Regions from separate parts of the Litorilituus sediminis genome, predicted to be linked through region 1. Evidence: predicted binding sites of a transcription regulator. Region 1 holds the regulator's gene; each other region holds the start of a gene.
What was found. Region 1 encodes sigma-54, which starts transcription at its own class of promoters, with help from an activator protein. Its sites were predicted from a motif close to GTTGGCACGNNNNTNGNNT; they were not measured.
Positions count from the first base shown of each region.

Region 2: the regulator sigma-54 is predicted to act here: its motif matches at 3,003-3,021, upstream of EMK97_RS08340 (EF-hand domain-containing protein).
Region 3: the regulator sigma-54 is predicted to act here: its motif matches at 3,525-3,543, upstream of flgB (flagellar basal body rod protein FlgB).
Region 4: the regulator sigma-54 is predicted to act here: its motif matches at 2,032-2,050, upstream of EMK97_RS08185 (DVUA0089 family protein).

Region 1 is NZ_CP034759.1:2,991,624-2,999,690, forward strand. Features, by position in the region: gene yjgA (ribosome biogenesis factor YjgA) at 1-75, opposite strand, end outside; gene pmbA (metalloprotease PmbA) at 175-1,536, shown strand; gene mgtE (magnesium transporter) at 1,625-2,983, opposite strand; gene EMK97_RS13270 (HPr family phosphocarrier protein) at 3,169-3,447, opposite strand; gene rapZ (RNase adapter RapZ) at 3,464-4,318, opposite strand; gene ptsN (PTS IIA-like nitrogen regulatory protein PtsN) at 4,383-4,835, opposite strand; gene hpf (ribosome hibernation promoting factor) at 4,855-5,142, opposite strand; gene EMK97_RS13290 (RNA polymerase factor sigma-54) at 5,177-6,682, opposite strand; gene lptB (LPS export ABC transporter ATP-binding protein) at 6,745-7,503, opposite strand; gene lptA (lipopolysaccharide transport periplasmic protein LptA) at 7,490-8,067, opposite strand, start outside; gene lptC (LPS export ABC transporter periplasmic protein LptC) at 8,055-8,067, opposite strand, start outside.
Region 2 is NZ_CP034759.1:1,874,952-1,883,018, forward strand. Features, by position in the region: gene EMK97_RS08335 (M3 family metallopeptidase) at 20-2,200, opposite strand; gene EMK97_RS08340 (EF-hand domain-containing protein) at 2,583-2,903, opposite strand; gene EMK97_RS08345 (HAMP domain-containing sensor histidine kinase) at 3,287-4,774, shown strand; gene EMK97_RS08350 (hypothetical protein) at 4,776-5,318, shown strand; gene EMK97_RS08355 (sigma 54-interacting transcriptional regulator) at 5,328-6,689, shown strand; gene EMK97_RS08360 (SEL1-like repeat protein) at 6,694-7,587, opposite strand; gene EMK97_RS08365 (LysR family transcriptional regulator) at 7,640-8,067, opposite strand, start outside.
Region 3 is NZ_CP034759.1:1,252,162-1,260,228, reverse strand. Features, by position in the region: gene flgN (flagellar export chaperone FlgN) at 1-199, opposite strand, end outside; gene flgM (flagellar biosynthesis anti-sigma factor FlgM) at 313-621, opposite strand; gene flgA (flagellar basal body P-ring formation chaperone FlgA) at 707-1,351, opposite strand; gene EMK97_RS05690 (chemotaxis protein) at 1,588-2,511, shown strand; gene EMK97_RS05685 (CheR family methyltransferase) at 2,601-3,431, shown strand; gene flgB (flagellar basal body rod protein FlgB) at 3,593-3,991, shown strand; gene flgC (flagellar basal body rod protein FlgC) at 3,994-4,416, shown strand; gene EMK97_RS05670 (flagellar hook assembly protein FlgD) at 4,462-5,148, shown strand; gene flgE (flagellar hook protein FlgE) at 5,257-6,666, shown strand; gene flgF (flagellar basal-body rod protein FlgF) at 6,894-7,637, shown strand; gene flgG (flagellar basal-body rod protein FlgG) at 7,679-8,067, shown strand, end outside.
Region 4 is NZ_CP034759.1:1,840,066-1,848,132, forward strand. Features, by position in the region: gene EMK97_RS08170 (glutathione S-transferase family protein) at 1-180, opposite strand, end outside; gene EMK97_RS08175 (hypothetical protein) at 226-819, opposite strand; gene EMK97_RS08180 (RidA family protein) at 909-1,277, opposite strand; gene EMK97_RS08185 (DVUA0089 family protein) at 1,366-1,992, opposite strand; gene guaA (glutamine-hydrolyzing GMP synthase) at 2,284-3,861, opposite strand; gene guaB (IMP dehydrogenase) at 4,213-5,685, opposite strand; gene xseA (exodeoxyribonuclease VII large subunit) at 5,876-7,216, shown strand; gene EMK97_RS08205 (PA14 domain-containing protein) at 7,306-7,974, opposite strand.

The DNA.
Region 1 (8,067 bases):
CATTTCACGTTTTATTTCGGTTTTACTTTTTAATTCTTGCTCTAAGTCGTCGATATCGTTTGCTGAGTGGGGCATAATAATAGTACTGGCATGTTTTTAGGATAAAACGCAATTATATCACTATTGCTGCAACATGCTAAATCTGACGAAAAGTAAGTAATAAGTAGACGAAATATGACCACATTAAGCAAAGAACAAGATCAATTAACTGAGCAAATAGGCAAAGTTGAAGAGCGTGTTGCCACAGTACTCGACTTAGCTAAGCGCTTAGGGGCTGATGGCGCGGAAGTCGCTATGAGTAAACAACAAGGCTTAAGTGTTGGCACCCGTATGGGGGAAGTAGAAAATGTTGAGTTTACCAACGATGGTGCTTTAGGGATCACTGTCTATCAACAGGGTAGAAAAGGTAGTGCATCGAGCGCTGATTTGTCAGAAAAGGCATTAGCACAGGCTGTACAAGCGGCGGTTAATATTGCTAAGTATACTTCTGTTGATGACTGTGCTGGCTTAGCCGATAAAGATTTATTGGCGATGCAGCCGCAAGACTTAGATTTGTATCACCCGCATGAATTAACAACTGAGCAAGCAATCGCATTGGCAACCGAGTGCGAGCAAAGTGCACTTGCTGTTGATAAGCGTATCACCAACTCGGATGGCGCGAGTTTAGACAGCTTTGTTGGCTTTAAAGTGTATGGTAATAGCCATGGGCAGTTAGTGAGTTACCCAAGCTCACGCCACAGTTTAAGCTGCGTTATGATAGCGAGTGATAACAATGATATGCAAAGAGATTACGCGTATAGCGTGAATCGTGATTTCACTTTGCTTGATAGCGCTAAACAAATAGGTGTTAAGGCATCACAAGAGGTGTTGTCGCGCTTAAATGCACAAAAGTTAACCACAGCTAAAGTGCCGGTATTATTTCGTGCTGATATTGCCAACAGTATTTGGGGACATTTAATTGCGGCCATAAGCGGTGGTAATTTATATCGAAAATCATCATTCTTACTTGACGCTTTAGGTAAAGATATTTTCCCGCACTTTTTAAATATCAGTGAAAGGCCACATATTACTAAAGCCTTAGCTAGTAGCGCTTTTGATAATGAAGGTGTGCTGACTAAAGATAGAGAAATTATCTCGCAGGGCTGTTTGCAAACCTATTTACTTACTAGCTATTCGGCGCGAAAACTTGGTTTACAAACCACAGGTCATGCTGGTGGTATCCATAACTGGTTAGTGGCTGCACAGGGACACCAAGGTGATTTCGATGCCATGTTAAAAACCATGGGTACAGGTTTATTGGTAACTGAACTTATGGGCCAAGGCGTTAATGTGGTAAATGGTGATTATTCACGAGGCGCTGCAGGTTTTTGGGTAGAAAACGGCGAGATTGCTTACCCTGTAAGTGAAATTACTATTGCAGGTAATTTACAGCAGATGTTCAAAGGTGTTGTTGCGGTTGGCTCAGATGTAGATATGCGTGGCAGCATAAGAACAGGTTCAATTTTAATTGATGAAATGCAAGTGGCAGGTCATTAGTAGATAGAGTACTTAAGCCTAGCTCAGGTTACTTAGTTAGGCTGAGCAGGTTATAAGTGAATAACGGCTTAGCCTAATAAAGCTTTTGCTAGGTTAGCAATAGGCTGGCAGTACCTAAAAAGGCAAAGATACCAACAACATCGGTTACTGTGGTGATGATGACACTGCCAGCTAGGGCAGGATCAATATTCATACGTTTAAGAATAAGCGGAATACTTACCCCAGCAAGGCCTGCGGCTGTCATGTTCATCAGCATGGCAAAGGCAATAATTCCACCAAGCATAAAATCTTGCTTCCATAGTGCGACCACACTGGCAATCAGTACCGCCCAGATAATGCCATTTAGAAATCCTATAGCAACCTCTTTAGTTAACAGTGCTTTAGCATTACTTTCACCAACATGTCCTAAGGCGATACCACGAATAACTAAGGTTAAGGTTTGATTGCCGGCAACACCACCCATGCTAGGTACTAATGAGTTTAATACCGCAAGAATTGCTAGCTGAGCGAAAATTTCTTCGAACATACTGGTTACTGCTACAGCCATTAAAGCTGTGATTAAGTTAACACCTAACCAGAGTGAGCGTTGTTTAGTACTTTTAATTACTGGGGCAAAGGTGTCGGCCTCGTCATCTAAACCCGCCATACTCATCATGGAGTGTTCAGCTTCTTCACGGATAATATCGATAACATCATCTATGGTAATACGACCTAATAAATGGCCTTCTTCATCGATAACAGGTGCGGAAAACCAGTCATGACGTTCAAATAGCTGTGCGACATCTTGCTCGGTCATATCTGCTTGTACCGCCTCTACCTCATCATCAATAAGAGTAGAGACAATAACTTCAGGCTTTGCCGTCACTATGGCGGCTAGGGAAACGGCACCAATAAAGTGGTTATTGCGATCAACCACGTAAAATGAATCGGTTGATTCAGGCAGTTCACCTTTTAAACGTAAGTAACGTAATACCACATCAACACTAACATCGGGACGCAAGGTAATTGTGTCGGTGTTCATGATACCGCCAGCGGTATCTTCCTCATACGATAGTGCAGCTTCTACTCGACTTCTATCTTGTGAGTCCATCGAGTTGAGTACTTCTTTGTAGACACTATCAGGCAGTGTTCTAAGGACTTCAGCTAAATCATCAACGTCCATGCCTTCTGCAACAGCAGCCAGCTTTTCCGGACGCATACTTTTTAAGATGCCTTTACGAACTTCTTCATTAAGCTCTTCTAGTACTTCACCGTGAAAGTCTGGATCAATTAATTGCCACAGTACGGGTCTGCTTTTAGCGGGTGAAGATTCGAGAATAAGAGCAAGATCATAGGCTGGCATGTGCTGTAATAATTTACGCACATAGACAAACATACCACTACCAAGTGCTTCGTTAACTTGTTGTAGTCTTTGCTGATTGTATTCTTGCTCTGTAGTTTCTGGCATAGCGACTCTGTTTATTAATAACAACTAAGGCGTTGCTGTAACGGAAAAGGAAACAGGTTTAGCAATCGAAATATCCTGTGATTGCTGCTACTTGGTATTGAGCTTAAGTTTATCGTAAGTCTGTGGTTTTATCAGCATTTTTCTTTGCTGGCTAATGCTGCAAGGCGGTTTTTTGTTCGAAGGGGCTATTCGCTTTCGTCAAATTTATCTGAAATTAATTGGCATATTTCCGTGAGAGCTTGCTCGGCATCCTCGCCGTGGGCAGTAATATTCACGGTTTTTCCTTTACCGCCAGCGAGCAGCATAAGTGCCATGATACTGCTCGCATCTGCTTGTTTGCCATCAAGCTCTAATGTGATAACTGAGCTGAATCTCTGACTTAGCTGGGCAAGTTTAGTTGCCGCTCTAGCGTGTAATCCTAGCTTATTGCAAATAGTAACTTGTTGGCTCACTTGGTTTGTCATCACACTTTTTCCTAAGCTAGGTTGACTTTAAATCTATATCTCGGTGGTGACTTTGAATGTCGTCACGTTCCTTTTTAAAGTTGCTGGCGAGTAATTCAGCAATATAAACAGAGCGATGTTTGCCACCGGTACAGCCAATGGCAATGGTGACATAACTGCGATTGTTACGTTCAAGGTGAGGCAACCAAGTCATCATAAAGCTATTAATTTGCCAGACAAATTTAGTCACTATCGGCTGGCTGGCGAGAAAGTCTTTTACTCCCTGATCTAACCCTGTTTTTCCTTTAAGGTCTTTTTCCCAAAACGGGTTAGGTAAGAAGCGGGCATCAAAAACATAATCGGCATCAACGGGAATACCATGCTTAAAGCCAAATGATTGGAATACTAACACCATAGAGCCAGTTTTCTTACCTAATATCCGTTCTCTAACTAAATCAGCCAGTTGGTGTGGGCTTAATTGACTGGTATTGATATAGAGATCGGCACTGGTTGAAATAGGCTCTAACAGCTTTCTTTCTAGAGCAATAGCTTGATCTAAGGCGATATTTTCTTTGATAAGAGGATGTAAGCGTCGTGTTTCGCTAAAACGGCGAATTAAATCATTATCGTCAGCATCTAAATACAGAGTGGTAACATTAACCGCATTGGGTAAATAGCCGATAATTTCGGGAATATCTTGTGGATCGTTAGGTAAATTACGCACATCTAGGCTAACGGCGACAGTTTCATAGTCGTTAATAACAGTGTGAGTTAAGGCCGGTAGTAAATTGACTGGAATATTGTCAACGCAATAATAGCCGAGATCTTCCAACACCCGTAACGCAACTGATTTTCCTGAGCCTGAACGGCCGCTAACAATAATTAATTTCATAGCAAGATATGCCTGTATTTACTTGATTAGTCTGTACTAATACCGTTAGTAATAGCAATTTAATTTAACTGGCTTGCTGGATAAGGTCATATAGCTGCTTATCGTTTGAGCATTTGCGCACTTGCTTAATAGTTTGTTTATTACTAAACAGTTTTGCAATACATTGCAAGGTTTCTAAGTGTTCTTGGCAGCTATCTTCTGGTACAAATAGGCTGATAAAGACATCAACATCGCGGTTATCTATGGCGTCAAAATCGATCGCTTTTTCGGTTGTAATAAGTACTGCGACCGCTTTATGACTATTGCTCAAGCGACCATGTGGAATAGCGATACCGTTGCCAATGCCTGTGCTACCCATTTTTTCTCTATCAAGTAAGCTATCGAGTAAGTCACTTGGATCAGCATTGCCTATTTCAACGGCTGCAAGCTGACAAATTTGTTCTAATAGGCGCTTTTTGCTTGTCACTGGAACTGCACAGGATGTGCAGTTCAGTGAAAGAATTTCTTGTAATTTCATAGTTTAAATAAGAAAGGAATTAGTGACTCGCTACTTTACCTTTGTGCTTAAGAATTTGGCGATCTAGCTTATCTACTAAGGTATCAATTGAGGCATACATATCAGCATTTACAGAAGACGCGAATACTTCACCACCCTTCATATGTACCGTTGCTTCTGCTTTTTGATCCAGTTTTTCTACAGTTAGAATAACGTGAACGTTATTAATTTGATCAAAGTGACGTTCTAATTTGGCAAATTTTGTATTGACGTATTCACGTAATGAGTCGGTAAGTTCAACATGATGACCTGAAAGATTAATTTGCATAAGTCGTATCCTTTTTTGTTTTTGAATTAGTGTTCTACAATAAACTTTTACGTTGATTTGACGGTGGGATTGCCAAAGACTCTCGGTACTTGGCAATGGTACGTCGCGCTACTTTAATGCCTTGTTCAGCAAGTAAATCAGCCATTTTACTATCACTTAATGGCTTGGCTGGTGTTTCGGCTAGTATCAGCTTTTTAATTAATGAACGAATGGCTGTAGATGAGCATTCGCCGCCATTTTCAGTGCTAACATGACTTGAGAAGAAATATTTTAGTTCGAATATACCTCTTGGCGTATGCATGTATTTTTGTGTGGTAACACGGGAAATAGTCGATTCATGCATATCAACGGCTTCGGCAATATCATTAAGCACCATAGGGCGCATAGCCTCTTCGCCGTGCTCTAAAAAGCCTTGTTGTCTTTGCACGATACAGTTCGATACTTTAAGTAAGGTATCGTTGCGTGATTCTAAACTTTTAATGAACCATTTCGCTTCTTGTAAATTAGCGCGAATAAATTGCCCATCAGTTGAAGACTTCATAGTTTTAGTCATGGCAGCATATTGCTGATTGATAGACAGTTTAGGTGCTGTGTCTGAATTAAGCTCAACAACCCAGCGACCATTTTTCTTTTCAACTGATACATCAGGGATAACGTATTGATCATCGCTTTTAATGACGGCATCGCCAGGTCTAGGGTTAAGGCTTTGAATTAAGCGCATAACTTCGCGTAGTTGATCTTCTTTAAGCTTAGTTTTACGCATTAATTGGCGATAATCGCGATTGCCTAATAAATCAATATGATCGTTAATGATTTGCTTACTTTCTTTTAAGTAAGGGGTCTCAGGATCAAATTGATTTAGCTGTATGGTTAAACATTCGGGAATTGAGCGTGCGGCAACGCCAATAGGGTCGAACATATTGATGCGTTTTAATACCGCTTCCACTTCATCAAGTTCAATGTCTTCTAAACCGACACTTTCAAGAATATCTTCGCTGGAAACCGTTAAGTAACCAGCATCATCAACCGCTTCTATGATAGCTGTTGCGATAGTTTTATCGGTATCTGTAAATGGAGTTAGCTCCATTTGCCATAATAAGTGATCTTGAATAGAGTCGGTGGTTTCCCCTTGATAGGTATAATCATCTGCAGGACTGCTGACAGCGCCTGTATTTGATACGCCTGCACTATAGCTTTCTTCCCAAGTGGTATCTATGTTTAACTCTTCAGGAATATCGCTTTTCTCCATGGCTTCAGTCGTGCTGATTTCATCAATACTGGCAATGGCTTCATCTGTATCCTTGCTACTGGTAATATCTGAGCTAGCTTCTGCGGAAAACGCTTCTTCTAAGTTATTCTGCTCGGAATTTACTTCCCCTTGTTGGCCTTCTTCAATTTCAAGCAAGGGGTTACTTTCAAGCGCTTCTTGGATTTCTTGTTGCAACTCTAACGTAGATAACTGCAACAGTTTTATTGCCTGTTGCAGTTGTGGAGTCATTGTTAATTGTTGTCCAATACGGAGCTGTAGTGTAGGGCGCATCTAGGTGTTACTTTTTCCTAATCTTATATTCTAATTCTTGTTGTCACACTTTACATTGCTAACTATAGCGTGAATTGTTCGCCAAGGTATACATCTCTTACCTTCTGATTAGCAAGAATTTGATCTGCATTGCCTTCTGCGATTATTTCTCCATGACTGACAATATAAGCGTGTTCACAAACGTCCAATGTCTCTCTAACATTGTGGTCAGTAATTAAAATCCCTATGCCTCTTTGCTTTAAGTGTATGATGATTTTTTTGATGTCGCCAACCGAAATTGGGTCAACACCAGCAAATGGTTCATCTAATAGGATAAATTCTGGATCAGCTGCCAGCGCTCTGGCGATTTCCACACGACGTCTTTCACCACCAGATAAGCTCATACCTAAGTTATCTTTTATATGACAGATATTAAATTCTTCAAGTAGGTGCTCTAACTTTTCAGACTTTTCTTGGCTAGAAAGGTTTTTACGCGTTTGTAAAATAGCCATAATATTTTCAGTCACGGTGAGCTTTCTAAATATAGAGGCTTCTTGCGGCAAATAGCCTATGCCTTGCCTAGCTCTTTCATGCATTGGCGCAAGTGTTACATCGTGATCATTGAGAATAATTTGACCATGATCGTTGGGCACTAAGCCGACAATCATATAAAAGGATGTCGTTTTTCCTGCACCGTTAGGGCCAAGTAAGCCAACAATTTGCCCTGATTCTACTTGCAAGCTAACGCTTTTAACTACCTGACGACTCTTGTAAGACTTGGCTAGGTTCGTTGCAATCAGTGTTGATTTACTATTGTGCGCTGATGAGCTATTGCTTGTCACTATTGTCGCCTTCTTTGTCTTGCTTTTCTTTCTTGGCTTGCTGCTTTTTAATGACGTTGGGCTGCAAAATAGTCGTAACAGTTTCGTTGTTATTACTTTCAGCTTCTAGCTTTTCGCTTAAGGTGTTGTAGGTGATTTTACTACCACTTACTTCACTACCAGCTTGTTTGACCAAAGCATTACCCGAAACTGTAATGGTATTAAGTTCAGGCTGATATTTTATTTCATCTGCCTGTAAGCTAATTAAACTGCCATCTTCAAGTTGCTGTTGAAATACCGCTGGCTTGCCTTTGGCGATATAAATGTCAGCTTTTTTAGCACTTTTATCGTCTTTATCACTGAATACCTGCACAATATCAGCGGTAATTGAAATCGAGCCTTGGCTGATTTTTACATCATCTAGGTAACTAGCTATTTTGTTTTTTAAGTCAGCAGCTTGTCGTTGAGATTTGATGGTAATCTCTTGTTCTAGATCTTTTTTCGCAGCCAGTGCTGTTGTGCTAAGGGCAGCGCTTGTTAATAAGCATAAGCTCACTAGTAAAGCTGAAGTATTAAAGCGATTGT
Region 2 (8,067 bases), 1.1 Mb from region 1:
GGATAATTACACTTAGTAATTATTTAGTTACCGGAAAACCGCGATCACGCATAAGCGCTTCAACTTGGGCATCACGTCCTCTAAAGGCGCGATAAGCATCGGCAGGATCAACCGCATTTCTTACGCTAAATAAATGCTCAACTAGCTTAGCAGCAACATCTTTATCGTAGAAACCACCAGGTGCATTAGCAAAAGCTTCCGCTGCATCTGAGGTTAATACCTCTGCCCACATGTAACCATAGTAACTTGAAGAGTAACCTTCACCACTAAATACATGACCAAAGTGCGGGCTGCGATGACGCATAACAATTTGCTCAGGCATATTTAGCGCAGCTAAGGTTTCACGCTCGAATTTATCCGCATCAATACCCGTTGGATCTACGGTATGGAATTTCATATCAACTAAGGCAGACGCTAGGTATTCTGTGGTTTTAAAACCTTGATTGAAAGTCGCCGCCGCTTTAATCTTTTTCACTAAATCTGCTGGTATTGGCTTACCAGTTTTATAGTGTATAAGGTAATTATCAATCACTTCATCGGTTGTTAACCAGCGCTCTAATAATTGCGATTGAAATTCAGTGTAATCACGTACGCCACTGTTTAAGGTTGGGTATTCAACATTAGATGCTAAGAAATGCAACGCATGACCAAACTCATGGAAGTAAGTTTCAGCATCAGACCAAGAAATTAGTGTTGGTTTACCCGGCTCACCTTTACTAAAGTTTGAGTTATTTGATGATAAAACGTTTTTCTTACCTTCAAAGGTAGTATGGCTGCGATAAGTAGTCGCCCAAGCACCAGAGCGCTTACCTTTACGCGCAAATGGGTCTAAATACCATAAACCAATATGTTCACCAGAGGTTTTATCTGTTACTTCCCAAACGCGAACATCTTCATGGAAAACAGGCACAGAGCCATCAGTTACTTCAGCAAAAGCGAAGTTGAATAAACGACCTGCAACATAGAACATAGCTTCGCGCAAGTTATCTAATTGTAGGTATTGTTTCACTTCATCAGAATCTAAGCTGTACTTATCTTGACGCACTTTTTCTGCGTAATAGCGGTAATCCCATGGCTCAATCTTATCGATGCCATCTTGTTTCTTACCAATAGCCAACATATCAGCCACTTCTTCATCAACACGAGCAATTGCTGCTGGCCATACTGCTTCCATTAGTGCAATGGCATTTTCTGGTGATTTTGCCATGCGATCTTCTAAACGCCACGAGGCATAGTTTTTATAACCTAACAAACCAACGCGTTCATGACGTAGCTGTAAAATTTCCGCGATAATGGCATTATTATCGAACTCATCACCGTTATCACCACGGCTATAATAGTTATTCCAAACTTGCTTACGCAATTCACGCTCGGTTGAGTAAGTTAAGAAAGGATCCATAGATGAACGTGTATTAGTAATAGCATATTGCCCTGCTTTACCGCGCTCTTTTGCTGCAGATGCTGCCACAGCAACAATAGACTCTGGTAAACCACCTAACTGCTTATCCGTTAAATAAACAACATAGTTTTCTTCATCAGCTAACACATTGTTACTAAACTTAGTATGTAATTGAGCTAAGCGCTGGTTGATTTCAGCATAACGCTTTTTATCTTGGGCATTTAATGTTGCACCGTTACGAGCGAAGCGATTATAGGTTAACAACACCAGGCGCTGCTTTTCAGGTGATAAGCCTTTCACTTCATCTGAGTGATAAACGCTTTCAATGCGTTTAAAAAGCTTGTCGTTTTGGCTAATTTTTGAATAAAACGCTGACAGCTTAGGTGCCATTTCCGCTTGGATTTTTCTAAATTCAGGTGTTGAACGATTTGAGCGCCAAATACCATAGTAAGCATACAGTCTATTAAGATCTTTGCCGGTTTTTTCCATAGCCACTATGGTATTTTCAAAGTTAGCCGCTTCTGGGTTATTAGCTATTAGCTCAATTTCAGCTAAATTAGTTGCCATTGCTTGCTCCATGGCAGGAATGACACCATCAATAGTCACTTTATCAAAAGCAGGTACACCCTGAAATGGCCCTTGCCATTTCGCCAATAATAAGGCTTTTGATTGCTCAACTTGACTTGCTTCAACTGCGACTTTAGCAGATGAGTTAACTGCTTCATTTGTTGTGCTTTCGTTAGCACTACAGCCCATAAGTACACTCGATACTAAAAAGGCTTTAAGAAATTGTTGTTTCATTGGTTATCTCAACGGTTGTAATTGAATGAATATTTTAAACAAACGAAAAACCATGCAGACTCTTTTTTTATTTATTTCTTGCACGCTATTCGCCTCATAACACTATATTAACAATTTACAATAATAAACCACAGCCTTGAACCTGCTACTCAACGCTATTTAAAAACAATTTAACGCATTTAAGCAAAATGCCAGTTAACGACTAAAGTTTTCATTATTTGTTTGCAACACACAGGGATACAATATACCTTTCTGCATAATTATTAGTTAGCCCAAAAAAAAGACCGACAACTTCAACGAAGCGGCCGGCTTAAAAAAGGGGAGTTTGTTGGTTGGGAGCTCCCCAAAAAACTACAAAGGTAGGGGGTAATTAATGCAAATATTATTTATTTGCTGCAACGATGTAGCTGTCTAATTCATCTTGAGTTAGCTCATCATCAGCATTTAAATCTATTTTACTAAATGCTTGAGCAAGTAATTGATTTTGACTTACGCTAACTTCTTGTTTGCTTAGCTTGCCATCTTTATTAGTATCTAATGCACTAAAGGCAATTTTTTCAACGCCTGACTTTTCTTGTGCTTGGACTTGTGCAGGCTTTTTATCAGCACTTGTTATGCTAACTTCATCTGCGCTAACAAAAAATGATGCCATACTTGCACTCACAACCACTGCGCTTAATTTTAATAGACTGATGTTTCTCATTTTAACTCCTTAAAAAAGTTCTTTAACTGTTTATTGAACATGATCTAACAAAACGAACAAAACGAATGCAGACGTTTTGCCTTCAAATCAATTACAGCAATGCATGGCTCGTGCCAAAACACTTAACCAGTTGAATTTAAAAGGGTTTGACAAGTAATCAAGGGCTTAGCAAGCACAATACTGTCGCCAAATAACAACAGGTTATTAAATTTTTCACTCAACTTACTGTCAAGCCAAGCAGAAAAATAAGAAAACCCCCTTAAAAACAAAGAACTAAAAACACATTCAACACAAAAGCTCACTGTCGCCAGTAGGAGACAGCATTGTTTTTATGCTAGATTTAGCTTACAAAGACTGCTTGTTATAAAAGAGCATTAAAGGCAATGTTGACAAAATTAACCCGACTTTCTATTGATAGGTTGTCCTTAAGAAACTTAACCCTGTTAGGTTTTTCCCTAGTTGCTATTCCATTGGTAGCGACTTTACTGTTTGCCGCCAATAAACTGAGCCAACTTGCTGAACAAAGTACCAGCAGTATTTTTACCGTCGCTAAACTTATTCGTCTCAATACAGATATAGCCGATTACCTAACCAAGGTTGAACGCTCTGCCAGTCAATTTATCGTACTCAATGATGCCGATACCAAACAGCGTTACTTGAAACAGCACCGCGCTTTACATCAAGTAATTGAGCAGGCGATTAATGAACAGCCTAATCAAAGTATTAGTAAGCTACTGACAGATCTTCAACAAAGCAGCCAAACTATCGCTAAACTCCTACAACAAGTAGATAAGCACGATATAAGCCTAGAAGATATTCAACAACTATTTAAGCAGCTAAATAGCAATAAAATACAATTAAAACAGCATACCAATAACATCATTAACCAGCAGGCTAACCATATTTATCAATCAAGTGAACAAGCGCGGGCAAATTTATTAACGAGTTTAGCGATAATCCCTATTACCCTGATTATTGCCATTGTCTTTATTTTATTAATCACTAAACCTTTAAAACGTTTGATTGATGAAATAAAGCAGCTAGAACAAGGTAACTTCAAAGCTAAAATCAATTTTAGCGGCTCTAGTGAATACGAAGAGATTGCCTTAGCGCTAGAAACAATGAGGCAAAGATTACATGAACTTGAACTGCAAAAAACCAGCTTTATTCGTCATATATCTCACGAGCTGAAAACTCCACTAGCAGCAATACGTGAAGGCACAGAATTAATTTATGATCACAGTGTTGGCGATTTAAACCCAGAGCAGCAAGAAATATGCGACATTATTAAAGCTAGCGTTAGCCGTTTACAAACACTTATTGAAGACTTACTCGATTTCAATATTGTGCTCGACTCCACCAGTTTGCAAGAGACCAAAATAACTCCGTTAGCGCCATTAATTGACAAGGTTATTGCTCAGCGGCAATTAGATATAAAACGTAAGTCATTAAGCATTGAGAAAAATCTGGCGAATTTGAGCTTATTTACCAATGCAACCCAATTAAGCGTCATTATTGAAAACTTGTTATCAAATGCCATTAAGTTCTCACCTGAGCAGGGCAAGATCACTATCTGCGCACAAGAGATTAACAATAAAGTCACTTTAACCATTAGCGATCAAGGCCCAGGCATAAGTAAAGAAATCACGGAGAAAATTTTCGATGCTTTTTATCAAGGGCCGCAACCCGAAAACAGCCAAATTAAAGGCTCCGGATTAGGCTTAACCATAGTAAAAGAGTTGCTATCTCGCCTACAGGCAGCAATTACAATTGCAAATGGCAAAACAGGTGCCAGCTTTGTTATCAGCTTTGAACAATCAACTAACAGTCATGTCACTGAAGATCTAACTCAATCTCAAACGAGCAACTAACATGGAAACTAAATTGCTAACAAAACTAGCTACATTTACCTCAAGCTTAAAGCGCGGCTACACATTCGCTGTTATCACCTTGTTGCTAACTAACTTATCTGCGTGCCAAATCACTCCTCAAGCACCTGCAAGCTTTAGCTATAGTCAATATTATTTATGGTTAAAAACACTCAATGCTGAAGAATTAGTTACTGAACTAGCACAACAGAAACAGGCGTTAAACAGCCAAGAGAGCCAACAAACCAAAGTAAAATTATTACTGTTACATACGCTGCCAAGCTCTCCTGAATATCAACCATACAAAGCCAAAACACTGCTTAACCAAGTGCCTTTGTCAGCAAGCCAATTTAATTCTGAACAAAATTTAGCCTTTATGCTGCTAATTAAAGATTTATTAAACGCACAACTTTTACTGATTGAGAAACATCAACGGCAAACAGACAAAGATAAGCAGGCAATAAGCCAATTTCAGCAACAAATTAACTTGCTAGAACAACAGCTTGAACAATTAAAGAAGATTGAACAAAGCATCAACCAACAATAAGAGCAAACCATGACAACAGAAACACCTTCACAACAAGCCAAAATTCTCATTGTTGATGATGACCCAAGCTTATTACGCTTATTAACCATCAGGCTAAGTGCGGCCGGCTATTTAGTTGAATCAGCAGCCAACGCCAAAATAGCACTCGGTATATTGCAAAATTACCAACCTCAATTAGTGATCAGTGATTTACGTATGGAAGGCATGGACGGTATGGCACTGTTTGAGCAAATACGCAGCCAACAACCCAATTTACCTGTGGTGATCATGACCGCTCATGGCACTATTCCTGATGCCATCAATGCCACTAAATTAGGTGTTTTTAGCTTTCTCACTAAACCATTTGAAAGCCAAGAATTACTTGATACTGTGCAGCAAGCAATAAAACTACAGCCTGCTAGTCACGATGCCTTAGAAAAGGATAACTGGCGCAGTAATATCATTAGCCGAAGTACCGTAATGGAGTCTCTACTACAGCAAGCAAAACAAGTTGCTATGAGTGATTTTAGCCTGCTTATTCACAGCCAAAGCGGTACAGGTAAAGAGTTATTAGCAAAAGCTATTCATCTTGCCAGCAATAGAAAAGATAAACCTTTTACCGCTATTAACTGTGCTGCAGTACCCGAACAACTGTTAGAATCTGAGCTTTTTGGTCATAGCAAAGGTGCCTTTACTGGCGCACAAAAAGATCATCAAGGTTTATTTCAAGCAACTGACGGTGGCACGCTATTTCTAGATGAAATAGGTGATATGCCAGCAAGTTTTCAAGTTAAGCTATTACGAGTATTACAAGAAAAAGAAGTACGCCCTGTCGGTAGTACGCAATCAATCAAAGTTGATGTGCGCGTTATTTCAGCCACTCACAAAAACTTGCAACATGCCATTAAAAACAACACCTTTCGTGAAGATTTATATTATCGATTAAACGTAGTTGAACTCGAGCTGCCGCCATTAGCTGAGCGCAGAGAAGATATTCCACTGCTAGTGCAACACTTCTTAGAAAATGCCGTAAAAGACTCGAACAATCGAGTAAAAAGTTTTAGCCAAGAGGCGATGGAATTATTAATCAGTGCTGATTGGCCGGGCAACATCAGACAACTACAAAATGTTGTCGAGCAAAGTATCGCACTATCATCAGAAAACTTAATCAGCGCAACCTTAGTTAAAAATGCCCTGCGCGATAAAACCACGCAGTTCCCTTCGTTTGCTCAAGCCAGAGATCATTTTGAGCGAGATTACCTCGCTAAACTACTCAAAATAACAGCAGGTAATGTTTCTCAAGCAGCTCGTATTGCGCAAAGAAATCGTACTGAATTCTATAAATTATTAAATAAGCACCATTTAGTTGCAGAGAGTTATCGAGAGAGCTAAAAAATTACTGTAATTCAAAGTCAAACTGCCTAACTTTGATATTAACGCCAGCATCATAGAGTTGCTGGTAAAAGTTAATTTCGCTACAGCCCTGCTGGCGCTTGCAAATGGTAACGTACTTTAATATTCCTGGCTTATGACTTTGCAAGCCAGCCTGCTTGAACCAATAAAGTGCTTGCTCACTATCATAAAACGAGGGTTGTAAATAAAACTCACCAAGGCTCACCTGTGCAGGGGCAAAGCCTAACTGAGCCGATTGGCTTAATAATGACAAACCGCGTTCGATATTATCTTCATTATACATGTTGTTAAGTAATGAAAGCGCTGCGATATGCTCACGTTTACCTGGCACATACATATCAGATGCTGATGTTTTAATTGCCGCGGTATCTGGACTGGTATAATTACCATACAAGCTATTATGTTTAGGGCGTTTAATCTTTATGATTGCACTGCTAGCTAACAGCTTGGCTAATTCGTCTGGCGAATAATCATAACGTTTTGGCTCAAGGTAATCGCTATATCTTAACTGACCATAACGAATGCCATCAATGGCAGCTTGCTCAGTAAAATAGAACATATTACCATAACGCAAGGTAACAATATCTCCGGTTATATCGACAAGCTGTGCTAGTCGATACTTTTCTTTGCTTCGGTAATCTTGCGTTAATTTTCTTCTATCTAAAAAATAGATATCACCAATTTTAGGTTGTTCGAGAAAGGCTAAAGTTTCTGATGATTCTTGTGTTGCATGCTGCCATTGCTTATATACGGTAAAAGCAATCGCTGCTAACACCATAATATGGATAATGTTGAAGGAAAAAAATAGCTTCTTAGCCTTATTTAGCCACTTACTAAAGAGACTAAAACTAGCGGAAGCATTGATTGAATTATCCATAATGAAAACATCCCTTTGCACTTAATCATTTGACTTACAGCCTAGCATGATATTAAAGAAATTTCGCAACATTACTTTGAAAGAAATCTAAAAAAGTACGTGTTCGCAAGGCAATATTTCGGCTTTGATAAAGCACAGTTAACCTTTGGGCAACAGGTGCAGGAGCTACGTCTAATCGCTTTAAACAATGCGCTTCGCTATCTTGAGAAACCACATAGTCAGGCAGTTTTGCAATACCTAAACCTTGCTTACAGGCCTGCAAGCGCATTTCTGGGCTGGCTAAATTGGCTCGCCCTTTAACATACACAGCTTGAGCACTGCCCTGTTGCCTAAAAAGCCAAGGTGAACTTTCATCAGATAAAATACACTGATAATCAAGTAGCTGCTCAGGTATTAGCGAAGCCGTTGCCTCAATTGGTAACTGCTGTGCAAATGTTTGGCACGCTTTGCTAGCAAAGTAAACTGATTGTGGAAAACTCA
Region 3 (8,067 bases), 1.7 Mb from region 1:
ATGGCTGATCTAAAGCTATTCTTTTATCAAGTGCTTCAATAGCTAAAAGTAATTGGTTCTTTTCTTGGCTCACTTTAATTAGTGCGTCAGGATCGTGTTGCTGCAATATTGATTTTTCTTGAGCAATAAGGGTCTCAAGCGTTTTTAATTGCTCAAGTTGTTGTGCCAGTAGTTGTTGAGGAGTGAGAGCTTGAGACATACCGTTTACCTTCAATTTACTATTGAATTAAGTTTAGCAAGGTGTCGTTAGAAGATAAACTAAATAAAGCTTTATCAATGCTTTGCTGCATCAATAAAGCTTTAATAAACTTTTTACACTAACTTAAATTCAAAGTTAGCAATGCTCGCGGCTAATTTTTCAGGGTTTACTTTGTAGTCACCGGCAGAGATAGCTTTTTTTAGTTCATCAATTTTCTTTTGATTGACAACAGGCGCATCAGCCGCCTTTTTTTGCAATTCATGTAACTGTTTCGCTTGTGGCGTGATAGAAACAGAGTCCTGGCTTGCCGCTTTCGTTTGGTTGGTATTTACCGCAGTTTGACTTGATTGCTGCTTAACCTGTGTTTGCTGCTTTTGCTGGACTTGACTTTGATTGTTCAAGTTATTGATATTTATAGCCATAATAACACCCTAAGGGAATTAATTTTAAAATTCTGATAATTCTATGTACTTGTTATCGGCAAAGCTTAAGATAACTTTAATAAAATTATAGATTAATTATTACCTGGTTCATAGCCTTTACTTTGGGGTTAATTACCTTGCCAGAGCTGCTATTTTTGACACGAATTTGATCATTAATATTACCTGAGCTAATAGCAACCCCTTGAGTTTTAATATGTAAGTTATCCGCTTTAGCGGTAATGGTTACTATATCTCCTTTACATACGATACAGATACTACGTTTACTGATGGCTCGACCTTTACCTATTCGCCTTTCAGCTTTTGCGCCTAGAACAGTGCTTTGATCCGTTAATCGCTCACCTCGAATCTTCTTACTATCAATAAATGCCACTTTTGTATTATCTGTTGTTAAAACACTGCCTTTAGTAATATTTTTACTGGCAATTAAAACTGGCAGGGTCGTCATAATTTTTGCAGGGAGAAAAAGTTTCCAGGGTGTTGAATCAGAACAACTTATTTTCACATTTACGTTTCTACCCGAGTATTTTTCAGGTATATTTACTTGCAATGGAGTTTGACACGGCTTGATGGTAACTCTAGGGTCTATGGTGGCGACTTTTATGGCTATTTTGCCATTAGCAGGTGGTGATATCTGCTCCTGTAAGTATTTTTTTACTAGGCTTTGGATGAAGTCACGATCATACTCAACAGCGGCGCAGTTATATGACATGAACAGCATTACTATCAAAAAGGATGAAAAAACTCTTATATAATTCATAAATTTTGTTGTTAGTCTTTAGGTAAATACAAATAGTCGTCTATGCTTAATTTAGTCAACAGTGTTTAATCAAGTGTCAAATATTAGACACTTAATAATATTTATTAGATTACTTTCAAGAAATGTGCCCTTATGACGTTATATAGGTATCAATTAACTTAATTAGTATATTTCTTAATGAGGTTTTTATGGCAGGCATACTAGATTCAGTTAACCAACGAACCCAATTAGTTGGTGAGAATAGGCTGGAGTTATTACTTTTCAAACTTGTTGGCAGGCAACGTTTTGGCATTAATGTTTTTAAGGTAAGGGAAGTTTTACAATGCCCGCCATTGACATCCTTACCAAAGCAAGATGCTTATATTAAAGGTGTTGCCCACATTCGTGGACAAACTATTTCAGTTATCGATTTAAGTAAAGCAACTGGTGGGCCATCTATCACGCAAACAAGTGAAAGCTTTATTATCATTGCCGAATATAACCGCAGTGTGCAAGGTTTCCTTGTGGCTGGAGTTGAGCGCATTGTTACCTTAAGCTGGAAAGACATTATGCCGCCACCTGAAGGTGCAGGTAAGTCGAGCTATTTAACTGCCGTCACTGAGATTGATAATGAAATGGTATCTATCTTAGATGTTGAGAAAATACTCAATGAAATTAACCCTGTGTCAACTGAGCTCAGTGAAGAGGTTGCTGATACGTCTGTGGGTGATGATTTAGGCGACAAATTGGTTATGATTGCTGATGATTCAACCGTAGCTCGTAATCAAGTAAAAAGAGCATTAGAGCCCCTTGGCATTAATATGATATTGGCGAAAAATGGCCAAGATGCATTAGATCAACTACTGGCCATTGAAGCCACCTGTGAAAACAGTATCACAGAGAAAGTTGCCTTAATGATATCTGATATTGAAATGCCAGAAATGGATGGTTATACCTTAACAGCTGAAGTGAAGGGAAATGACCGTATGGCAAAAATGCCCATTATTTTGCATACGTCATTAAGTGGCGTATTTAATAATGCCATGGTTGAAAAGGTTGGCGCTGAAGATTTTATCCCTAAGTTTCACCCTGATGAATTAGCCACTGCGGTGAAGAAGTGGTTAAAGATATAATATTATTTGTTTAAAATGCTTAATTGCTTGCGGGTAATTAAGCATTATTTAGGTTTTAGTAAACCGGCAAAGTTATACAGGAAATACGAGTGTCAGCAAGACAACTAGATGAAAAAAGCTATCATCAATTTAGAACCTTTCTAGAGCAACAGTGTGGTATTGTGCTTGGAGAAAACAAGCAGTACCTTGTTAAAAGTAGATTAGCACCTTTAATGGCGAAGTTTGAATTGGGCTCGTTAGGAGAGTTAGTAACTCGTACGCTTTCTCCGGTTGAGCGGCAACTTCGTGCCGCAGTTATTGATGCCATGACCACCAATGAAACTTTATGGTTTCGTGATGACTACCCGTTTAAATTATTAAAAAGCAAATTGCTACCAGACTTTTCTAACCGAAAGACTCCGGTAAAAATTTGGTCTGCCGCCAGCTCTTCTGGGCAAGAGCCATACTCCATTGCTATGTCGGTATTAGAGTATCAACAAAGTAATCCCGGTGCTTTTCCTCGTGGCGTGCAAGTTGTTGGTACTGATATTTCTACTACTATGCTAGAGCACTGTAAATATGGTCATTATGACTCGTTAGCATTGGCAAGAGGTTTGTCGGCTGAACGTAAAAGACAGTTTTTTGAGCCGGGTGATAACGGTATGCTTAAAGTGAAAGATCAGGTAAAAAGCATGGTTAGCTTTAGGCCATTAAACTTGTTGAACAGTTATAGTTTGATGGGACGTTTTGATATTGTTTTTTGCCGCAATGTATTAATTTATTTTGCGCCAGAAATTAAAGCGCAAATCATCAGTCAAATTCATGGTGTTTTAAATACCGACGGTTATCTGTTCTTAGGTGCATCGGAATCTTTATCGGGTCTAAATCAAGACTTTTCTATGCTCAGGTGTAACCCAGGTATTGTTTACCAGAAAAAATAGTTAACCTTTTCAACACCTTGCTACTCGCTTACAAGGTGTTTTCCTTTCTATAGTCTCCAGAAAATTTCAGCCTTTCAAATTTTTGACACTGCATTTGGCATGATTGTTGAATGTTTAAGTCACTAATAGTTTAAGTTTTAAATATGCAAAGTGAGGCTGCTATGGCGATAGGTTTTGATAAAGGCTTTCAAATGCATGCTCAAGGCATGGTTTTGCGCTCTCAGCGAGCCGAAGTAATAGCAAGTAATATTGCCAATGCTGATACCCCAGGCTACAAAGCAAAAGGCATGGATTTTAGTCAAGCCATGGCTCAGGCTACTCAGCGCCAGCAAGGGCAAATTAGCAAAACTCACGAAAAGCATTTCGACATTCGTACACAAGTGGATAATAGCGTGCAATATCGCGTGCCAAATCAACCTGATACCGGTGATAGTAATACGGTTGATGTACAAGTGGAACGAAACTTGTATCTAGAAAATTCATTAGAGTATCAAGCGAGTGTTCAATTTCTTAATGGCAAAATAAAAGCCTATAAGAAAGTGATCAGTGGAGGTCAGTAATCATGAGCCTATTTAACGTATTTGACATCACCGGCAGCGGTATGAGTGCACAGTCTACTCGCCTCAATACCACAGCCAGTAACATTGCTAACGCTGACAGTGTTAGTAGTAGCGCCGATCAAACTTACCGGGCGAGGCATCCAGTTTTTGCCGCGGCAATGCAAGAAGCTGCCGCTGGGCAAGAAAGTGCCTCTGCTGGCGTTCAGGTTTTAGGCATAGTTGAAAGCGATAAACCACTGAATGTTGAATACTCACCAAATCATCCAATGGCTGATAAAGACGGTTATATCTATAAACCTAACGTTAACGTTATTGAAGAAATGACCAATATGATTTCAGCTTCTCGCTCTTATCAAACCAATGTTCAGTTAGCTGAATCAGCAAAAAACATGCTGAATAAGACCTTAATGTTAGGACAAAGATAATGGCGATAGTGACGGTAAAACTTAAGGGTAATGTAGGAGTGCAGCATGGAAACAGTTAAAGGCGGCAGCCCGCTCGACGCAATGCGTTGGCAAAAAGATGAATACCAAGTTGCTGAAGAAGACAGAGGCATGCTCACGCAGGCAGATTTTTTTGCACTGCTTACTAAAGAATTAGCAAGCCAAGACCCAACGAAGCCGGTTGATAATAATGAAATGATTTCGCAAATGACGGCGTTTTCAACCACTGATGGTGTGCAAAAACTAAATGAATCGTTTGAAACGTTTGCCACATCGATGACTTCAAGCCAAGCATTGCAGGCATCTTCTCTGGTAGGCCGTAGTGTCTTAGTTGATGACAACATTTTTGGTATGAATGAAGGTGACGATGTTAAAGGTAAAGTGATATCAGATAAACCCGCCAGTAACGTTAACATTTATGTGGAAAATGTTGCCGGTGAAATTATTCAAACGGTACCTGTAGGTAATATTGATGCGGGTGAGTTTGGTTTTGTCTGGAATGGGCAAATGGCCAATGGTGACCCAGCGCCAGCTGGCGCATACCGTTTTAGAATTGCCGGTCTTATTGACGGGCAAGCGTCAGAGTTACAAGCCATGACTTACCGTAAAGTTGATAGTGTTACGTTAGCAGGCGCAGGCGGTAATATTATGCTTAACCTAAATGGCGGCAATGCCATGGCATTAGCTGATGTGGTTGAAGTATCTGAAGGTTAAACAATTTTTCTAAGTAAGCAACAGCTTATTTAAAGACAACTAAGCAAATATTAATTCATGTACTTGCTTAGTTGTTAAAGAGCAGAATTTTTAAAAGAGGGTTAAATTATGTCATTTAATATTGCACTAAGCGGGTTAAACGCCTCGCAAAAAGATTTAGATGTGACATCAAATAATATTGCCAACGTGAATACCGTCGGTTTTAAAGAGTCGCGTGCTGAATTTGTTGATGTTTATGCCGCTTCATTATTGGCATCGGGTAAAACAAAAGTGGGTGATGGTGTATTAACCGCCGATGTTGCTCAGCAGTTTTCTCAAGGTAGTATTCAGTTTACTAACAACGCCCTTGATTTAGCGATTACTGGTAATGGCTTTTTTGCCACTGTGCCAGAGTTAGGTTCATTAGAAACCTCTTATACGCGTGCGGGTCAGTTTAAATTAAATGCGGATAACTTTGTTGTTAACTCACAAGGTGGTCACTTATTAGGTTTCCCTGTTAACTCTGATGGCTCTTCCGCTTCGGTGAGTTTAAGTACCGCTGAGCCAATTCGTATTCCTACATCGTCTGGTGCTCCTACGGCTACTAGCGAAGTTGATATTCGGATGAACTTACCGGCAGGTGATGCATATATATCAGGCGCACCTGGTAATTTTGATCCAGAAGATCCACTTACTTTTAATAACTCAACCTCAGTGACTATTTTTGACTCTTTAGGTGATAGTCATGTGATGACCTATTATTTTGTCAAAGATGATCCTACTGTTAACCCCAATCAATGGTTGATGTTTGCCGCGGTAGATGGGGTGCCAATCGATATTCAAGATCCAAATACTGATGCTATTGCAAATGGGCGAGTCGGTGGTGCAGCGTCAGGCCCATTATCTACTAGACCGTTGCCACCACCTAATGCCGGTAATTTTGGTTTGGTTGGCGCTAGGTTGGAGTTCACTAGTTCGGGTGACTTCATTGATCAATTCCCGCCATTAGCTGATGGTATAATAACGGAGCAGTTAGGTTCGACCATTCTTTCAAATGGTGCAGAATCTTCGCAAACTATTCAAATTGATTTTAACTTAGATCCTTTAGCGCCAAATCCAAATGAGCCAACTCAGTTTGCTTCTAACTTTGAAGTAACCGCATTGAACCAAAATGGTTTAGCTGTGGGGCGCTTAACGGGCATTGATATTGGCCCTGATGGCTTAGTACGAGCGACCTACAGTAATGGTACTTCAGAGCCTCTATCAAGAATCGCTTTAGTGAATTTTGCTAATGAACAAGGTTTAACGCAAATTGGTAATACCAGCTGGAAAGAAAGTATAGTTTCGGGTGAAGCGCTTGCTGGCGAAGGTGGTTCAGGCACTTTTGGTACTATTAACTCATCAGCGTTAGAGCAATCAAATGTAAACTTAACCACTGAGTTAATTGATTTGATTTCAGCGCAGCGTAACTTCCAAGCGAACTCGCGAGCGCTGGAAGTAGATAACCAGCTGAACCAAACCATACTACAAATCAGATAGTGATTTGAGCGCTATGTTATTATAGCGTTGAGCTTAAAATTAACTTAAGCGAACTTGTTAACTTGCCACTAAGGTTCCCTCTGCTTTAGTGGCATTTTTGTTTCTCTCTTCAGTAAAGCTCTGCAAAGCTCTACAACGTTTTTATTTCCCATCTCAGGTTAAGTATCTATTGTTGGCATTGCCTTTGCATTATCTATTGATATGAATTTTTTTATTAGGTAATGACCATGGATAAGATGCTTTATATCGCCATGAGTGGCGCTAAACAGAATATGCAGGCCTTATCAATTAATGCCAATAACTTAGCCAACGCCAAAACCACAGGCTTTAAGGCTGATTTAGCGCAAGCGAGAAGTATGCAAGCCTATGGTGAAGGTCAACCAACCCGTGTGTTTTCTATGACCGAGCGTGCTAGCCAAAATTTTGACTCGGGTGGTTTAATTAGTACGGGTCGCTCACTAGATATTGCTATTGAAGGTAAAGGCTGGCTTGCAGTGCAAGATGCTACAGGTGAAGTTGCCTATACTCGAAACGGACACTTACGTTTAACCGAAGAAGGCGCTTTAGAAACCAGTAATGGTCAATTAGTTGTCGGTGATGGTGGGCCAATTTACTTGCCGCTACCTGTAAATAATATCGAAATTACTCGAGATGGCACCATCATGGTTCAGCCTGAAGGTGCGCCAGCATCAGTACAAGAAGAAGCGGGACAACTGAAATTAGTTAACCCAGATCCTCGTATGCTTGAAAAAGGTAACGATGGTTTATTCAGACGAAAAGATGGTGTGCTTGAGCAGGCAGACATTACCGTCACAGTCATGGGCGGCAAGCTTGAGTCCAGTAATGTTAACCCAGTTAATGAAATGACAGAAATGATTGCCTTACAAAGACAATTTGAAATGCAATTGAAATTGATGAAAACCGCGGAAGAAATTGACTCTAGCTCATCTTCTTTATTACGTGCTTTCTAACTTAATTATCACTGAAAATTGATCAGTACACGAGGTGATTTATGAACCCAGCATTATGGATAAGTAAAACAGGATTAGATGCGCAAACTAAAGATATTGCGGTAATTTCTAATAACTTGGCAAATGCCAGTACTGTCGGCTTTAAGAAAAGCCGCGCAGTATTTGAAGACTTACTTTATCAAAACATTAACCAACCGGGCGGTAGAACTGCGCAAGATACTGAAGCGCCCTCTGGCTTAATGCTAGGTGCAGGTACTAAGGTAGTTGCTACGCAAAAAATTCATACCCAAGGGGATATGATCACCACAGATAATGCTCTTGATTTAATGGTACAAGGTGAAGGCTTTTTTGAAGTGTTAATGCCTGATGGTTCATCGGCTTATACCCGAAATGGTCAATTTACCATGGATGAAGAAGGCAATATGGTAAC
Region 4 (8,067 bases), 1.2 Mb from region 1:
ATTAGTACCATCGACGGTAATAAAGGGTAATTTGCCTTTCGGAGACTGCTTTAAGTTGCTTGAGCGACCGATAGTTTGATACTCCAAGCCAGCCATGCGCAAAAAGGCATCCACTTTTACCACGAACGGACTTGGATCAACTACACCTAAATTGGCGCCAAAACCATATAAAGTTATCATTTACTCTTCCTTTAACAGAGCTAATCACACCTAAGTAATTAACTATTAATTAGTGACAGGACACGCTTCAACAGATTCGACAACGCCCTTTTGCTCAGTAACATAACATTCTTCTAATAAAGAGCAATAACAAACCTGCACAGTCAAATAGCCTCTTTCAGCATTTAACTTTGACCATAAAGACTCACTTAACTCGCCTCGATAAAGTTTGTAAAATACGAGCTTATCTTGGGCTGGTACTACAACATTATTCGTTGATGAGGTGACATAGCCACCTTTAGCAAGGCTTAAATTTTTAGGCGGGTTACTATTAAATTCTTTCAATTCAGTTGAGCAACAATCCTCTAAATAATCGAAGAAATTTACAGTAGACTTCCCTTTGTATTTATAGGTCACAGTTTTCACTAAGGCAGGGCCAACGCCACCATTCGTTAAATTAAATGATATAACCGGCTTATTAGTCTCTGGATCGACATTGCCAGTACCATATTGTAATAAAGGTAAAGTCATGGCTTTTACTTGCTGTTCGGCAGACTTAGCTTGCAAATAAGTTGCATAAAATGATGCTGCAGAAATAAGCATGGCACAAAGTGCTAAAGTAAGGTTGAGCTTTTGTGAGGAGAATCCTGAGTCTGACATTCCTGTGCCTTAATAGTTGTTGTTATCGATTTTCAAGATATGCTAGCTTAAGCTCAAAGCTAGCATATTTAGGGTATTGTCACAATCAACTAACCGCGCGCGTCAGTGGCGGTAATTTCTGCGGCAATCACAGATATTTCAACAAGTAGTGCTTCGCGTGCCATTTTAGCTGCAACACAAGCACGAGCTGGCGCATGACCTTCCGGAATCCAAGCATCCCACACGGCATTCATCTCAGCAAAATAGCTCATATCTTTCACATAAATCGTTGCTGATAAGATATGCTCTCTATCACTACCTGCTTGCGTTAATAACGCATCCACTTTATCTAGCATGGTTTGTGTTTGTTCGGTAATATCTTTTGTGGCATCTTCTGCAACTTGACCACAGAGGTAAATGGTACCGTTATGCTTAACGATACGGCTCATTCTTTGTTTTGTTTCTAGTCTTTCTATCATTTTATACTCCAATGTTTGAGAGTATTGTAATAAAAAAAAAGCCCCACAAACAACTTGTGAGGCTTTTATAATATGTATTGATTAGCTTTTATTTAGCAAATTTTTTTCTGCTTGCTAAACCAGCTAGCACTAAACCGAACAAAGCAATAGAGCTCGGCTCTGGTATATCAGTAGGCGTGGTATTATGACCAATACCACCAACATTTGCTAAGTTAGCCCCTGAGATATCAAATGCGTAAGCAGAAGTGCGAACATTACCGCTCGCATCTACAAAACCTGAAGTATTTGAGTCTGACCATGTTCCTGTAACTAAATCTCCAGAAAGATAATCACTATTGTATTGAGTTAATACAGCAAAGTATGAACCTATATCTAAGGTAATAGAGATGAAAGCATCCCAAGAGTTACCACTTGAGATTGACTCTATGTTTGATGCATCATCGTCAGATGCTAACAATACGCTTGCAGTATCAAAAACAAATAGCTGACTATCAAAGCCACCGTCTAAGATAGTTGTGCCTGCAGCATTTACACCACCTGCATAACCCCAGCTTGTAAATTCAACTAATGAATTGTCAGCAGTAACATCAAAGCTGATGTAAAAACGACTTTCATCATTATCAAAATTACCTGTGAAAGATTCTGTTGTTATCAAAGTAGCGTTAGCTGTTAAACTCATTACAAATACTAGCGCACCTAATATAGCTTTTTTCATTTATTTTTATTCCTTAAAAATTAAAAACTCCACAGGGATTAGCAAAAAACAAGCCAAAGACAAAAAGCACCAAAAAATCAACAACTTAAATGTTTTTAATTAAATAAAGTTCCAATACTGTAAAATAATCGGACAACTTATAATCAGGATTAAACTTAGTTAAATATTCACTGCCTGATTCCTTAATTAAAAAGCCCCAAAACCTTTCGATATTGGGGCCGAACTTCATTTCTATTCTACTATCTAATTTAGAGAAAAATTCATCAATTTTTAGTAAAGCTCAGAATTAAATTATTCCCACTCTATTGTCGCTGGCGGCTTGCCTGAAATATCGTAAACCACACGAGAAATACCATCAATTTCATTAATAATACGGTTAGACACTAAGCCTAAGAAATCGTATGGCAAGTGCGCCCAATGAGCGGTCATAAAGTCGATAGTTTCTACTGCACGTAAACTTACTACCCAGTCATATTTACGACCATCACCCATTACGCCGACTGAACGTACTGGCAAGAATACCGTAAATGCTTGGCTTACCTTGTTGTACAAATCATGCTTGTGTAACTCTTCAATGAAAATAGCATCAGCACGACGTAATAAATCAGCGTATTCTTTTTTCACTTCACCTAAAATACGTACACCTAAACCAGGGCCAGGGAATGGGTGACGGTAAAGCATATCGTACGGTAAACCTAGCTCTAAACCAATCTTACGTACTTCATCTTTAAATAACTCGCGAAGTGGCTCAACTAAGCCTAACTCCATATCTTCAGGCAAGCCACCAACATTATGGTGAGACTTAATAACATGTGCTTTACCTGTAGCTGATGCAGCTGATTCAATTACATCAGGGTAAATCGTACCTTGTGCTAACCACTTGGCGTTAGCCAGTTTACCAGCCTCTTCATCAAAGACTTCGACGAAAACATTACCTATGATCTTACGCTTTTTCTCAGGATCGTTTTCACCAGCTAGGCGATCTAGGAAACGCTGTTCAGCATTAACATGAACAATGTTTAAACCAAAATGGTCACCAAACATTTCCATGACTTGCTTACCTTCATCTAAACGAAGTAAACCGTTATCAACAAAGACACAAGTAAGTTTATCACCAATGGCGCGGTGTAATAGCATAGCAACAACAGATGAATCAACACCACCTGATAAGCCTAATACCACTTCATCGTCACCTACTTGTGCTTTCATTTTAGCAATAGCATCTTCAATGATGGATGCTGATGTCCATAGCTTTTCACACTGACAAATATCAACAACAAAGTGCTCTAAAATACGCATACCTTGTTTAGTGTGCGTTACTTCTGGGTGGAATTGCACACCGTAGAATTGCTTCTCTTCATTAGCCATTGCTGCATAAGCACAGCTGTCTGTTTTAGCAACAGTAGTAAAGCCTGCCGGAATAGCAGAAACCTTATCGCCGTGGCTCATCCACACATCTAATAAAGCGTTGCCATTGGCACCGATATGATCTTCAATGTTTTTGAACAATTCAGATTTCGCTACCACTTCAACAGCTGCATAGCCAAACTCTTTATGCTCAGAGCTTTGCACCCCACCGCCAAGCTGTTCAGCCATAGTTTGCATGCCGTAACAAATACCTAAAACAGGTACATTGGCATTGAAAACATACTCAGGAGCACGAGGTGAATCAGCTTCTGTTACTGACTCAGGACCACCTGCTAGAATAATCCCGGTAGGATTAAATGCTTTGATTTGCTCTTCTGTTACATCCCAAGCCCATAGCTCACAGTAAACGCCAATTTCACGTACACGACGAGCAATAAGCTGAGTGTATTGAGAACCAAAATCTAATATCAGTATGCGGTGATCATGAATGTCTTTATTCACGGTTGTTTTCCTACTTTTAATGGCTCGTCATGAACACACTTTATACAGCATTGTTATCGCAATAAAACAAAATCATTTATAGACATAAACTCATTTATTTTATTGCTCAACAGCTTTGCCTAAAGCTCGTTCATATAGAGCAATGGATAGTTGTAAAATTATAAACAGGCTGAGTATTCTCTAGTAAGAGTTTAGCTCAGCCTGTTTGAATTTTTGTATTCAGTTTCTTAAGAATAGTTAAGTTCGAAGCTAATTAGCATTAGAGCAAAGAAGAAGCACGGAGTTGACGCTAGTCAATGAGTACTTCTGATGCAGCTATTATGCTAGATAGCAAAGAAATAGACTATTCGACTAGCCCATTCTGTAATTAGGCGCTTCTTTAGTAATAGTCACATCATGTACATGTGACTCACCCATACCAGCAGATGTAATCTTCATAAACTCTGGCTTAGTACGCATTACTTCAATTGTCTCACTACCGGTTAAACCCATAGATGAACGTAAACCACCCATTTGCTGATGAATAATCGCAGCAACTGGGCCTTTGTAAGCAACACGACCTTCAATACCTTCAGGTACTAACTTATCTGCTTCGCCATCAGTTTTTTGGAAGTATCTATCACTTGAACCTTCTTTTTGTGCCATAGCACCTAATGAGCCCATACCACGGTATGATTTGTAGTAACGACCTTGATACAGTTCAACTTCACCTGGTGATTCCTCAGTACCTGCTAACATGCTGCCCACCATAACGCAGTGCGCACCAGCAACAAGCGCCTTAGCAATATCACCTGAGAAACGGATACCACCGTCAGCAATCACAGGAATACCTGTACCTTTTAACGCTTCAACAGCATTTGAAATAGCCGTTAATTGCGGAACACCAACACCAGTAACAATACGTGTGGTACAAATAGAGCCTGGGCCAATGCCCACTTTAACCGCATCAACACCGGCATCAGCTAATGCTTTAGCCCCAGCACCGGTAGCAACATTACCAGCAACAATTTGTAAATCTGGGTATTTAGCACGTGTTTCTTTTACTCTATCGATTACCCCTTGAGAGTGACCATGTGAGGTATCAATTAATAACACGTCAACACCCGCAGCAACTAAAGCTTCAATACGTTCATCTGTACCGGCGCCAACGCCGACAGCTGCACCAACACGTAAACGACCAAACTCATCTTTACAAGCATTTGGCTTTTTCTCAGCTTTTTTATAATCTTTCGCGGTAATTAAACCAACCAGCTTAAAGGCATCATCAACCACTAAGATCTTCTCAATGCGGTTTTCATGCATTAAGCCTAAAATCTCTTCACGAGCCGCACCTTCTTTTACGGTAACCAGCTTATCTTTTGCCGTCATTAAAGCAGAAACCGGCTTAGTAAGATCTGTTTCAAAACGTAAGTCACGGCCAGTGATAATGCCAACTAGGTTGTTACTATCATCAACGACAGGAAAGCCAGAAAAACCAAGCTCATCGGCTTTGCGCATCACTTGTTCTATAGTGAAATTATGGTTTACCGTTACAGGATCTGTTACCACGCCACTTTCATATTTTTTCACTTGCAAAACATTATCTGCTTGCTCAGCAATGGTCATGTTTTTGTGAATAAAACCTAAACCGCCTTCTTTAGCTAAGGTAATAGCTAAACGCGCTTCTGTTACTGTGTCCATTGACGCAGAAACCAAAGGTACATTTAGGTCAATTTTACGGGTTAATTTAGTTCTAGTATCCGCTGTATGTGGTAGTACTGTTGAATGGGCAGGTACAAGTAATACATCGTCAAAGGTTAGTGCTTCTTGGGCAATTCTTAGCATCGCAACATCTCTCTAAAAAGGTGTGGTTAGGGAGTGAATATTGCGGCAGAATTTTAACCGTTTTCTCAGTTTAGGTAAACATAAAATTGCCTAAAGAAGCAGGAAACCAATAAAAAAATTGAATAACAAGAAACTTCGAGAAATAATAGCGGCAAATTATCGCCCTTTGCCCAAGAACAATATAGCTTATATGAGCCAACAACATATTTTACAAGTCAGTGAATTAACCAGAAAAGTACGCTTTATTTTAGAAAGCGAGCTGAATACAGTTTGGTTAACAGGCGAAATTTCTAACTTTATTGCCGCCAGCTCAGGTCATTGGTATTTATCGCTAAAAGACAGTAAATCACAAGTAAAATGTGCCATGTTCAAAGGTAGTAATCGTCGAGTGAGACTAACACCTACCAACGGCCAGCAAGTTTTGGTAAGAGCGAAAGTCTCCTTATATGAGCCAAGGGGCGATTTTCAACTTATCATAGAGCAAATGGAAGATGCTGGTGAAGGCTTACTTAGGCAAAGATACCAGCAACTTAAAAACAAACTGCATGCGCAAGGTGTTTTCAGTATTGAACACAAAAAAAGCCTTCCTTCGCACATTCAAACTGTTGGTGTCGTAACTTCCCCGACAGGTGCTGCAGTAAAAGATATACTTTCGGTGCTAAAAAGACGTAACCCAAACATCAATGTCATTATTTACCCTGCCCTTGTTCAAGGTGAACTCGCCGAAAATGATATTTGCTACGCAATTAAGGCCGCCAACCTGCGTAATGAATGCCAAGTGCTGATTGTTGGTCGCGGTGGCGGCTCACTAGAAGACTTATGGTCTTTTAACGAAGAAAGTGTTGTTAATGCTATCTTTCAAAGTCACATCCCAGTCATTAGTGCCGTTGGTCATGAAATTGATACTACCTTAAGTGATTATGTTGCTGATGTTAGAGCAGCGACGCCATCTGCTGCGGCAGAGCTGGTTTCAACAGATGCGAGTGAGTTAACCGAACGAGTATTGCTATTACAGCAGCGCTTAGCAAAAGCATTAGCTGAACGTATACGCTTTAATCAGCAACAATTAAAACATAGCCAGCACAGGCTTAGCCAAGTTCACCCTGAGCAGCAATTACAATTACAACAACAGAGAGTTGATGAGCTGAACTTACGTTTACAGCAAGCATTTAAAAATAAAATGCAACATATTGGCGATGCGCCTTTATATTTACATCAACGTTTGTTGCAAGCCTCTCCACAAAAGCGCATACACTTTAATCAAGAGCAAGTAACTCAGCTTAGTACGCAACTCAAAAAAGCAATGCAATCTAAATTACAGAATAAGGGAGAAGCGTTTGCTCACCTTGTTGAGCAGCTTCACATGGTAAGCCCATTAGCCACCATTGCCCGCGGTTATAGCATTACAAGAAATGAGCAAGGGGCTTTAATTAAGTCGATAACTCAGGCGAAAGAAAATGACAGTATCGCAATTGAAGTAACTGACGGCTCAATCCAAGCCAAAGTTTTAAGCACTACATCAAATCGTTAATCGCTTATTCCTCTACTGTAATGAAAAAGCCGCGCTTATAGCACGGCTTTCAATGGACTTCGACCTAAATCAAAGCTCTTTAATAAAAGCTATTTAGATTTTCTTGTACGAGCAGCTAAGCCTAATAAGCCAAGAGAAAATATAGCTAATGTAGTTGGCTCTGGAATTTTAGCCGTTAATGATACAGGACTATTAACATCATTAAAGTGCGTAAAAATACGTGAAGAGTTAGCGACTGAAAGCTCTAAAGATGCTTCGCCGCCATTTTCAAAAAAGTACACTTCAATACTATGCGTTCCAGCTGCTAACGATTTTGAACCTTCAAAACGTCTTTCAGCATGTAAACTTGGGTCGTTTATCACTAATTCACCGTCAATATAAACAAATACACCATCATCGTTAAAGGTTCTGAAAAAGTAATTGTCTGCGACTGTTGTTAAAAACTCACCGGTAATGCGAGCAAAAAACGTTTGATTTAAAGCATGGCCTGTTCCTGATGCGCCAGCGTTTGCCGCAGAAGGCCATGGATTACTACCAGGAATATCACCAGCAAAACCACGCGGATCATCGGTAAAGTCTATCTCACCCCAATATGCCGATGAGCTAGCATTGTTATTATTTGCATAGCTAATTAATTGATTAACATCAGTAGACCAAAAATCATCATACTGCTCTACCAATAAAAGACTCGCGTTTGCGAAACTCGATAAGGCGATTAACGCTGTTGCCGCCACAACTTTTAAACCAACAAACTTCATTTTTATTCTCATTTTTTCAATAAGTTAAATCTATTTAACTGCATAGCTGCAGTGATACTGCCGCACCAATGCAAAATATAAACCACAAACAAT